Linked DNA regions of Amycolatopsis mediterranei. The protein of the gene in region 1 interacts with the protein of each later gene in a pairwise test. Links are inferred from orthologs where the notes say so. Each region holds a gene or a part of one and is shown in the gene's direction. Other genes may lie near its edges. The genes, in order: ISP_RS03775 and rlmB.

Region 1 (4,351 bases):
GCGGAGCATTCGGGCACGCGAGCCGCCCGCCTGGGTGCACCGCAGTGGTTCGAACCACCGCGGCCGCGTCCCCGCAGGTCGGAGCCCGTTCACGGACCCGGTCAGCTCGCTGAATGTGCCTCGTTAGGCTGATGAGCGTGTGTGGAATCGTGGGATATGTCGGGCACCGCCCGGCTCTGGACGTCGTCCTCGGCGGGCTCCGGCGCATGGAGTACCGCGGTTACGACTCCGCCGGTGTCGCGGTCCTCGACGGCGCCGGTGCGCTGACCGTCGAGCGCAAGGCGGGCCGGCTGGCCAACCTGGAAGGCCGGCTCGACGAGGTCGGCCGCGAGCACTTCGGCGGCACCGCCGGCATGGGGCACACCCGCTGGGCCACCCACGGCGCGCCCGTCGACCGCAACTCGCACCCGCACCGCGACGCCTCGCAGCGCGTTGCCGTCGTGCACAACGGCATCATCGAAAACTTCGCCGCCCTCCGCACCGAGCTCGAAGCCGACGGCGTCGAGATGGCCAGCGACACCGACACCGAGACCGCCGCCCACCTGGTGGCCCGCGCGTACACCGAAGGCGACACCAAGGGCGACCTCACCGCCAGCGTCGCCGCCGTCTGCCGCCGCCTCGAAGGCGCGTTCACCCTGGTCGTGACGCACGCCGACCACCCGGACACGATCGTGGCCGCCCGCCGGTCTTCGCCGCTGGTCGTCGGGGTCGGCGAGGGGGAGCACTTCGTCGCCTCCGACGTCGCCGCCTTCATCGAGCACACCCGCGAGGCCGTCGAGCTCGGCCAGGACCAGCTCGTCGTCATCACCCGCGAGGGCTACGAAGTCCTGGACTTCCACGGCGACGCCGCCCAGGCCAAGCCGTTCACCGTCGACTGGGACCTCTCCGCCGCCGAGAAGGGCGGCCACGAGTACTTCATGCTCAAGGAGATCGAGGAGCAGCCCGAGGCGCTGGCCAACACGCTGCGCGGGCACTTCGAGTCCGGCCGGATCATCCTCGACGAGCAGCGCATCTCGGACCAGGACCTGCGTGACGTCGACAAGGTCTTCGTCGTCGCCTGCGGCTCGGCCTACCACTCCGGCCTGGTCGCCAAGTACGCCATCGAGCACTGGACGCGGCTGCCGGTCGAGGTCGAGCTGGCCTCGGAATTCCGCTACCGCGACCCGGTGCTGGACCGCGACACGCTGGTCGTCGCCGTGTCCCAGTCCGGCGAGACGGCGGACACGCTCGAAGCCGTCCGGCACGCGCGCGAGCAGAAGGCACGCGTCCTGGCCGTCTGCAACACCAACGGCGCGCAGATCCCGCGCGAGTCCGACGCTGTCCTCTACACGCACGCCGGGCCTGAGATCGGCGTTGCCTCGACCAAGGCGTTCCTCGCCCAGATCGCGGCCAACTACCTGGTCGGCCTGGCGCTGGCGCAGGCCCGCGGCACGAAGTACCCGGACGAGGTCGCGCGCGAGTACGCCGAGCTGGAGGCCATGCCCGCGGCCGTCCAGAAGGTACTGTCCACTGTGGAGCAGGTGCGCGATCTCGGCCGCCGGATCGCCGACTCGAAGGCGATCCTGTTCCTCGGCAGGCACGTCGGCTTCCCGGTCGCTCTGGAAGGCGCGCTGAAGCTCAAGGAGCTCGCGTACATGCACGCCGAAGGCTTCGCCGCCGGCGAGCTCAAGCACGGCCCGATCGCGCTGATCGAAGACGGCCTGCCGGTCGTCGTCGTGATGCCCTCGCCCAAGGGCCGCGCGGTGCTGCACTCGAAGCTCGTGTCGAACATCAGCGAGATCCAGGCGCGCGGCGCCCGCACCATCGTCATCGCCGAAGAGGGCGACGAGACGGTCCGGCCGTTCGCCGACGAGCTCATCGAGGTCCCGGCGGTGCCGACGCTGCTGCAGCCGCTGGTGTCCACCGTGCCGCTGCAGGTGCTGGCCGCGGAGATCGCCCGCGCCCGCGGGTACGACGTCGACAAGCCGCGTAACCTGGCGAAGTCCGTCACCGTGGAGTAACACCGCGTAAGAGGGAGGCCGTCGCCGTGCAGGGAATCTGGACCACGGAACGGATTCGCGAAGCGGAGGCTCGGGCGTTCGCCGTCACGCCCGAGGGCGAGCTGATGCGGCGGGCGTCGTTCGGCTTGTCGGTGCAGCTCGCGGACTTCCTCGACGACCACACCGGCGGCGTGTCCGGCCGCCGGGTCGTCCTGCTGGTCGGCTCGGGCGACAACGGCGGTGATGCCCTGTGGGCCGGGGCGTTCCTGCGCCGCCGCGGGGTGGCCGTCACGGCGATCCTGCTCAAGCCCGAGAAGGCGCACGCAAAGGGACTCGCAGCGCTGAAGCGCGCCGGCGGGCGGGTGGTGTCCGCCGCGGACGGTCCACAGTGGATCGCGAAGGCGGACGTCGTCGTCGACGGGATCGTCGGCATCTCCGGCCGCGGCCCGCTGCGGCCCGAAGCGGCCCGGCTCGTCGAGCTGGCCGAGGCCCCGATCGTCGCGGTCGACCTGCCCAGCGGCGTCGACCCGGACACCGGCGCGGTCGACGGCCCGGCGGTGCGGGCGGCCCGCACGGTGACGTTCGGCGCCCTCAAGCCGGTGCACGTGCTGGCGCCGGCCTGGTGCGGCGAGGTCGTGCTGGTCGACATCGGTCTCGAGCTGACCGACCCGTCGCTGCGGCGCCTCGACATCGTGGACGTCGCCGCGGCCTGGCCGGTGCCGGGCCCGGAGGACGACAAGTACAGCCAGGGCGTGGTGGGCGTCGCGGCGGGCTCGGCGACCTACCCCGGGGCGGCGGTGCTGGCCGCAGGCTCGGCGGTTCGCGCGACCTCGGGCCTGGTGCGCTACGCGGGCCACGCGGCGGACACCGTCCGCGCGCAGTGGCCGGAGGTCATTGCCACCGGCACGGTGGCCGACGCGGGCCGCGTCCAGGCGTGGGTGGTCGGGCCGGGCATCGGCACCGGCTCCGACGGGCGCGACGTGCTGCGGTACGTCCTGGGTCAGGGCGTCCCGGTCTGCGCCGACGCCGACGCGACGACGATCATCGCGAAGTCCCCGGAGGTCCTCGACGCGCGCGACCCGGACACGCCGCTGGTCCTGACCCCGCACGCGGGCGAGTACGAGCGCCTGATGGGCCGCGCGCCGGGAGCGGACCGGGTGACGGCGGCGCGCGAAGCGGCGAAGAAGTACGACGCGGTGGTGCTGTTGAAGGGGCATTGCACGGTGATCGCGGCCCCGGACGGCCGGGTCGCGGTGAACACCCCCCGCGGCGCCTGGCTGGCGACGGCGGGCTCGGGTGACGTCCTGTCCGGCCTGGTCGGCGCCCTCCTGGCGGCGGGCCTGGACCCCTGGCTGGCCGCGGCGGCCGCCGCCCACGTCCACTCGCTCGCGGGCGCGATCGCGGCCCAGAACGCCCCGACCTCGGCGTCGGGCCTGGTCCACGCGATCCCGGAGGCCATCCGGTCGATCCGCTCGCTAACGTCCTGACCTGACGACACGCGTACCTGTACGGACGACACGCGTACCTGTACGGACGACACGCTGCCCGGCCGGTCCGGCGGTCGTGTCGTCCGGCTGGGTACGCGTGTCGTCCGCTCGGGTACGCGTGTCGTCCGGTTGGAGACGACGGCCCGGCGACCGACGTGCGAAGAGATATCGAGTTCTCTGTTAACTTCGCGCGATAAATCTGGTAAGAAGTCCGTGTGAGCGGCGGCACAGCAGCATCCGGAGACCGGAAGACCCGGCCGTCCGATGCCGTCGTCGAGCAGCGGCGGCAGGACATCCTCGATCACGTCATCGAGGAGGGCGAGGCCCGGATCGACGACCTGACGTCGAAGTTCAAGGTCAGCCTGATGACCATGCACCGCGACCTCGACGACCTGGCCGAACGCCGGCTCCTGCGCAAGCTGCGCGGCAAGGTCGAGGCCTACCCGGCGCTCACCATCGAGAGCGCCGCCCGCTTCCGCGACACGCTCCACCACGGCGAAAAGGAAGCCCTCGGCCAGGCCGCCGCGAACCACGTGCAGCCCGGCCAGACCGTCTTCGTCGACGACTCCACCACCCTCCTCCCGCTGGTCAAGCGGCTCGCCGAGATCGACGCCCTCACCGTCGTCACCAACTCGCTGCACGCCGCCCGGCTGCTGGGGCCCCAGGTCGAGGTCGTCCTCGCCGGCGGCCGGTACAGCCACGAGTACGACTCCTGCGCCGGGCCAGAGGTGCTCAACCTGCTCGACAGCATCCGCGCCGACGTCTCGTTCGTGTCGGTCACCGCCGTCGCCGTCGGGCGCCTGTTCCACCCCGATCGCGACTACGCCGAACTCAAGAAGGCCGCGCTGAAGGTCGCGAACCACACCGTCCTCGTCGTCGACCACT
Region 2 (6,739 bases), 9.1 Mb from region 1 along the record:
TGTGTGACGCCCTCCTGTCGGCGGCGGGCCTCGGCGACCTGGGCGCGGTGTTCGGCACGGGCGACCCCCGGATGGACGGCGCCCACGGCGCGGACATGCTGGCCGAGGTCCGCGGCCTGATCGAGGCGGCGGGCTGGCGGGTGGCGAACGCCACGGTCCAGATCGTCGGCAATGCCCCCCGGGTCGGGAAGCGGCGCGAAGAGGCACAGAAGGTGCTGTCGGAGGCAGTGGGCGGCCCGGTGAGCGTGTCCGGAACCACATCCGACGGCTTGGGGCTGACAGGGCGCGGCGAGGGCATCGCGGCCTTCGCGACGGCGCTGCTGCTGGCGGCGGAATAGGCACCCACCCAAGCCCGTTCGCCGTGATATGCCCCTCACTCTCTCGGACGAGGTCCGCGCGCTGGTCGACGGGAAGAACTTCGCGACGGTCGCCACCCTCGACCCGGACGGCGGACCCCAGACCTCCGTCGTCTGGATCGCCCTCGACGACGGCGACCTCGTCTTCAGCGCGACCGAGGATCGCCGGAAGGTCCGCAACCTGCGGCGCGACCCCCGCATCAGCGTCTCCATCACCGACGTCGAGAACCCCTACCGGCACACCCAGCTGCGCGGCACCGTCACGATCACCCCCGACCCCGGCAAGACCCTCCCGAAGACGCTCAGCCACAAGTACCTCGCCCAGGACCCGCCGCCCGAGGGTCCCGAGACCGAACGCGTGATCGTCCGGCTCAAGGTCGACAAGGTCGCCGGCAACGTGAAATAGGGTCCAGACCATGTTCAACGACGCCACCAAGGCCCTGCTCGACGGCACCAACTACCCCGTCGTGGCCACCACCAACGCCGACGGCTCGCCGCAGAGCTCCGTCGTCTGGGCGAAGCGCGACGGGGACACCGTGGTCTTCGTGACCGTCCAGGGCCGGCGAAAGGAACGCAACATCCAGCGCGACCCCCGCGTCTCGCTCTCCGTCTTCGACCTGGCCGACCCCGAAAACTACGTCGAGATCCGCGGCCGCGCCGAGGTCACCGTCGAAGGCGGCGCCGAGCTGAACGACGAGCTGGCCCGCAAGTACACCGGCACGACCTTCCCGCCCGAGCCGGCCGACGTCGTGCGCGTGCTCGTGCGCGTTGTCCCCGAACACATCACAGGGCATTCGGCCTGAGGGTCCCGTTAGGCTGGAAACCATGACGATCAGGGCCGTGTTGTTCGACTTCTCCGGCACGCTGTTCCGGCTCGAGCAGGACGAGTCCTGGCTCACCGAACTGACCGACCACAAAGGTGAGCCGCTCGACATCGAGGCACAGGCCGAGCTGATGCGCCGGATGACCGCCCCGGTCGGGCAGGTCGTCGAGCTCGACGCCGAGCACGTGCACGCCTGGCAGCACCGCGACCGCGACCCCGTGCTGCACCGGAAGGTCTACCTCGAGGTGCTGAAGAAGTCCGGCGTCCCGCACTTCGACCAGGCCGAAGCGCTCTACGACCGGCTCATCGATCCCAGCCAGTGGACGCCGTACCCGGACACCGAAGCCGCGCTGAAGGCGGTCGCCGAGCGGGGGCTGAAGGTCGGCGTGCTGAGCAACATCGCCTTCGACATCCGGCCCGCGTTCACCGGCCGCGGGTGGGACGCCTACGTCGACGAGTTCGTGCTGTCCTTCGAGGTCGGCGCGGTCAAGCCCGAGCTGGAGATCTTCCGCAAGGCCGTCGAGGAACTCGGCGTGCCGGCCACCGAGACGCTGATGGTCGGCGACAGCGAGGAGGCCGACGGCGGCGCCCGCGCCCTGGGCTGCGAGTTCGCGCTGGTCGACCCGCTGCCGACGGCCGAACGGCCGGACGCCCTGCTCACGGCGTTGCGCGGCTTCGGCGTGGCTTGAGGGCCAGAGAGGTCGCTCACGCCCGACCCCGTACCCTTTGAGGGTGGCCCTTCACCTTTTCGACACAGCGACCCGGAGCGTACGGGAGTTCCACCCCGTCCGTAGCGGAACGGCGTCGATCTACGTGTGCGGGGCCACCGTGCAGGGCGTTCCGCACATCGGGCACGTCCGCGGCGTCCTGAACTACGACGTCCTGCGCCGCTGGCTCGTCCACAGTGGACTGGACGTGCTGCTGGTCCGCAACGTCACGGACATCGACGACAAGATCCTTACCAAGGCCGCCGAGAACGAGCGGCCGTGGTGGGAGTGGGGCGCGACGCACGAGCGCGCCTTCGAGACCGCGTACGATCAGCTGGGCTGCCTGCCGCCGTCGATCAACCCGCGCGCGACCGGGCACGTCACCCAGATGGTCGAGCTGATGGAACGCCTCATCGAGAGCGGCCACGGCTACGTCGCGGACGGCGACGTCTACTTCTCGGTCAAGTCGTTCGACGAGTACGGCAAGCTGTCCGGCCAGGTCCTCGAAGACGTCCAGCAGGGCGAGACGCCGACCCGCGGCAAGCGCGACCCGCGCGACTTCACGATGTGGAAGAGCGCGAAGCCGGGCGAGCCGTCGTGGCCGACGCCGTGGGGCAACGGCCGGCCGGGCTGGCACCTGGAGTGCTCGGCGATGGCGACGGCGTACCTCGGCGCGGAGTTCGACATCCACGGCGGCGGCATCGACCTGGTCTTCCCGCACCACGAAAACGAGCGCGCCCAGTCCAACGCGGTGGGCGACGCCTTCGCGCGGTTCTGGCTGCACAACGCCTGGGTGACCATGTCGGGCGAGAAGATGTCGAAGTCGCTCGGCAACACCGTGTCGATCCCCGCGATGCTGGACCGCTACCGGGCCCCGGAGCTGCGGTACTACCTGGTCCAGCCGCACTACCGGTCGACGATCGAGTACTCCGACACCGCGGTCTCCGAGGCCGCGCAGGGCTACCGGCGGATCGAGACGTTCCTGCGCCGCGCCGCCGCGGCGGGCGACGTGCCGGTCGGCATCATCCCCGAGGCGTTCGCGAACGCGCTCGACGACGACCTCGCCACCCCGCAGGCGTTCGCCGTGGTCCACACCACGGTGCGGGACGGTAACGCCGCCCTCGACGCGGGCGACACCTCCAAGGCACTCGAATTCGCCGCGGCCGTCCGCGCGATGACCGACGTGCTCGGCCTCGACCCGCTGTCCGCGCGCTGGTCCGAGGCGGGCGGTTCCGAAACGCCCACCAAAGAAGCGCTGTCCCGGATCGTCGAAGGGCTGCTGGCCGAGCGCCAGCAGGCCCGGGCCGAGAAGGACTTCGCCCGCGCGGACGCCGCCCGTGACCGCCTCCAGCAGGCGGGCATCGTGGTGGAGGACACCCCCAACGGTCCTCAGTGGACTGTGAAGTCCGACTGAACCGGCTTTCTACGCAAGGAACTTTCACCATGGCAGGCAACTCGCGGCGCCAAGGCGCGATCCGCAAGACGGGCACCAAGAAGGGTGCCGTCGTCGGCTCGGGCGGTCAGCGCCGCAAGGCCCTCGAAGGCAAGGGGCCCACCCCGAAGGCGGAGGACCGTCCCGGGCACAAGGCCTACCGGTCGGCCAACGCCGCGACGAAGCGCGACCAGGCGCGGCAGAAGAAGGCCGACAAGCCGGAGCTGATCGCCGGGCGCAACCCGGTGGTCGAGGCATTGCGCGCGGGTGTCCCGGCGACCGCGCTGTACGTCGCGCTGAACATCGAGATCGACGACCGGGTGAACGACGCCGTCCGGCTGGCCGGCGACAAGGGCATCTCGATCCTGGAGATCCCGCGCGAGGAGCTGGACCGCAAGACCAACCGGGCCGTGCACCAGGGCCTGGGCCTGCAGGTCCCGCCGTTCGAGTACGCGCACCCGGACGACCTGATGGCGGCGGCCCGCAACTCGGGCGAGGTACCGCTGTTCGTCGCGCTCGACGGCGTCACCGACCCGCGCAACCTGGGCGCGGTGATCCGCTCGGCGGCCGCGTTCGGGGCGCACGGCGTGCTGCTGCCGGAGCGGCGCAGCGCGGGCATGACGGCGGTGGCGTGGCGGACGAGTGCGGGCACGGCGGCGAAGCTGCCGATCGCGGTGGCGACGAACCTGACGCGGCAGCTCAAGGCGTGGGCGAACGACGGCTTGATGCTGGTGGGCCTGGACGCCGACGGTTCGGTGGACATCGACGAGCTGGAGCTGGCGGCCGACCCGCTGGTCATCGTGCTGGGCTCGGAGGGCCGCGGGCTGTCCCGCCTGGTGCGGGAAACGTGTGACGCGACGGTGTCGATCCCGATGGCCGCGGGGGTGGAATCCCTCAACGCCTCGGTGGCGGCGGGGGTCCTGCTGGCCGAGGTGGCGCGGCGCCGTCGTCTCGCCGGGCGGGTCTGACACCGCCACCCAGCCGGGTTAAGGTCACCGTCGGATAGACCGAGGGGACCCGATGTCGTTCGTTTCGCCGCTCTTCTTGTGGTACTTCATGCCGGCGGTGCTCATCGCCGTGCTGGTGTGCCCGCGGAGCTGGCGAAACGGCATCATCGCGGTCGCCAGCCTGCTGTTCTACACGATCGGCGCCGGCGGGTTCGTCTTCCTGCTGCTCGGCTGCATGGTCGTCAACTTCTTGGCGGGACCGCTCCTGGCCCCGAGCCCCTGGGACGTCCACGGCGTCCGACGGCGCCGGATCCTGATCGCGGTGGTGTCGCTCGACGTCTCGGTGCTGCTGATCTGGAAGTACGCGGGCTTCGCGACCCAGCAGATCGCGGCGGTGGCCCACTGGTTCGGCGGCAGCGTGCCGGTGGCGAGCCTGGTGGTCCCGATCGGCATCTCGTTCTACACGTTCCACCACATTTCGTACGTGGTGGACATCTACCGCGGCGAGCGTCAGGCCCTGCGCAACCCGGTGTCGTTCGCGGCGTACATCGCGATGTTCCCGCAGCTGGTGGCGGGCCCGATCGTGCGGTACCGCGAGATCGCCGACCAGCTCCCGCAGCTGCGCTCGCACCGCCTGGACGACATCGCGGCGGGCTTTCCCCGGTTCGCGCTGGGCCTGTGCAAGAAGACGATCATCGCGGACTCACTGGGCCCGTTGGTCGACGCGTGTTTCAAGGTCCCCTCGGACCAGCTGACGTTCACCACGGCCTGGCTGGGCGCGATCGGCTACACCCTCCAGCTGTTCTTCGACTTCTCGGGCTATTCGGACATGGCCATCGGCCTCGGCCGCATGCTGGGCTTCCGGCTGCCGGAGAACTTCGCGAGGCCGTATTCCTCGGTGACGATCACGGAGTTCTGGCGCCGCTGGCACATGAGCTTGAGCCGCTGGTTCCGCGACTACGTGTACATCCCCCTGGGCGGCAACCGTCATGGAGCGGCGAAGACGTATCGCAACCTCTGCATTGTGTTCGTCCTGACGGGCTTCTGGCACGGAGCCCAGTGGACGTTCCTGGTCTGGGGCTGCTACCACGGCGCCCTCCTGGTGATCGAGCGCCGCTTCGGCCTGGACTTGGACCCGTCGACGCCGTGGAAGCGCTACCTCCGCAGGGCTTTGACGATGTTGCTGGTGGTGGTCGGCTGGGTGTTCTTCCGCTCCCCGGACCTGGGCCACGCGCTGTCGATGCTCGGCCACCTGCTGATCCCCGACTTCAAGGGCCTCGGAGCGGGAGTGGAGCAGGCATTCACGAACCAGCGCCTGGTCTTGCTCCTGGCGGCACTGACGGTGTTCGCCCTCCCGGCCCACCCGGTAACGGGCCCCCTCCTGGAGTCATCAAGAAGCCGCCCGGCAACGGCACTACGCATCGGAGTGATGACGGTAGGCCTGCTGTACGCGGCAATCTTGATCGCAACGGGAACCTTCAGCCCCTTCTTGTATTACCAGTTCTGACAACGCAAACGCCCCCAGCCACCCCCGCAACACTTCCGCCCACACCCCCAGCCACACCTCCGGCCACACCCCCCGCCCGAACCGATACGCAGCCCCTGGCGGCCATTGAACAATCCGGCGTTCGGGTCAGCGGGCAAACGCAACAGAACTATCCCCAACCCGCTCACCCGAACAGCCCAACCATGAAACCCTGACCCGGTGCTGACCACGCGGTACCTCTTCCTGACCCGCCACGGTGAAGCGACCCCGAACGGAACCCTCACCGAAGCCGGTTGCCGCCAAGCGGTCCTTCTCGGAAGACGCCTCCGCGACGTCCCGGTCACCTCGATCCACCACGGCCCCCTCCCGCGAGCCACCCAAACCGCCCACCTCATCGCCGACCAGCTCCCCGGCGTCCCCATCCACATCGACAAAGCGGCAGACGACTTCGTCCCGTACACGCCGAAGCGAGAAGAGCTCCCCGAGACGTCCGGCGACCTCCTCCTCGCCTTCACCCGCCAGTTTCCCCCGGCCGACGAAGAACTGGCCGCCGAAGCCGAACGCCGGTTCAGCGGTCCCGTGCCGGGAACCGAGCCCCGGTACGAAGTCCTCGTCACGCACAACTTCCTCGTCGGCTGGCTCGTCCGCGCGTCACAGGACGCACCGCCGTGGCGCTGGCTCACCCTCACCCACGCCAACGCCGGCCTGACCGTCATCCGGTACTCCCCGGGACGGCCCGCCGCGCTGCTGACCTACAACGACCTGAGCCACCTCCCCGCCGAACTGCGCTGGACCGGCTTCCCACCGGACTTTTACGTTCCGTAGTCACCAACCACAAGACGTGACCACCCCGGAAAACGGCTCTCGCCCGAATGGCCGCACCTGTCAGGATGCGCGGATGAATCCCGCGCCAACGCCCACCTCCGATCGGCTCAGCGACTACCTCACCGCCGACGCCGTCGTCGACCACGAGCACCCGTCGATCCGC

Evidence for each region.
Region 2: the proteins of ISP_RS03775 (region 1) and rlmB interact in binary tests that used the Escherichia coli proteins (3 or more experiments, as listed by UniProt). The link is inferred for Amycolatopsis mediterranei from one-to-one orthologs.

Annotation. Positions count from the first base shown.
Region 1 is NZ_CP100416.1:782,861-787,211, forward strand. What follows is about bases 1,405-4,246. They hold ISP_RS03775 (bifunctional ADP-dependent NAD(P)H-hydrate dehydratase/NAD(P)H-hydrate epimerase), read left to right. Parts: upstream 1,405-2,026; coding sequence 2,027-3,466; downstream 3,467-4,246. Other genes in these bases: glmS (glutamine--fructose-6-phosphate transaminase (isomerizing)), read left to right, coding at 1,405-2,000; ISP_RS03780 (DeoR/GlpR family DNA-binding transcription regulator), read left to right, coding at 3,682-4,246. In the rest of the region: more of glmS, read left to right, coding at 138-1,404; more of ISP_RS03780, read left to right, coding at 4,247-4,351. UniProt on the Escherichia coli protein: Bifunctional enzyme that catalyzes the epimerization of the S- and R-forms of NAD(P)HX and the dehydration of the S-form of NAD(P)HX at the expense of ADP, which is converted to AMP.
Region 2 is NZ_CP100416.1:9,868,164-9,874,902, forward strand. The notes cover bases 2,348-5,307. They hold rlmB (23S rRNA (guanosine(2251)-2'-O)-methyltransferase RlmB), read left to right. Parts: upstream 2,348-3,329; coding sequence 3,330-4,286; downstream 4,287-5,307. Other genes in these bases: cysS (cysteine--tRNA ligase), read left to right, coding at 2,348-3,300; ISP_RS44850 (MBOAT family O-acyltransferase), read left to right, coding at 4,339-5,307. Outside these bases: ispF (2-C-methyl-D-erythritol 2,4-cyclodiphosphate synthase), read left to right, coding at 1-338; ISP_RS44825 (PPOX class F420-dependent oxidoreductase), read left to right, coding at 367-762; ISP_RS44830 (PPOX class F420-dependent oxidoreductase), read left to right, coding at 773-1,159; ISP_RS44835 (HAD family hydrolase), read left to right, coding at 1,182-1,868; more of cysS, read left to right, coding at 1,912-2,347; more of ISP_RS44850, read left to right, coding at 5,308-5,772; ISP_RS44855 (histidine phosphatase family protein), read left to right, coding at 5,971-6,576; ISP_RS44860 (transglutaminase-like domain-containing protein), read left to right, coding at 6,650-6,739. UniProt on the Escherichia coli protein: Specifically methylates the ribose of guanosine 2251 in 23S rRNA.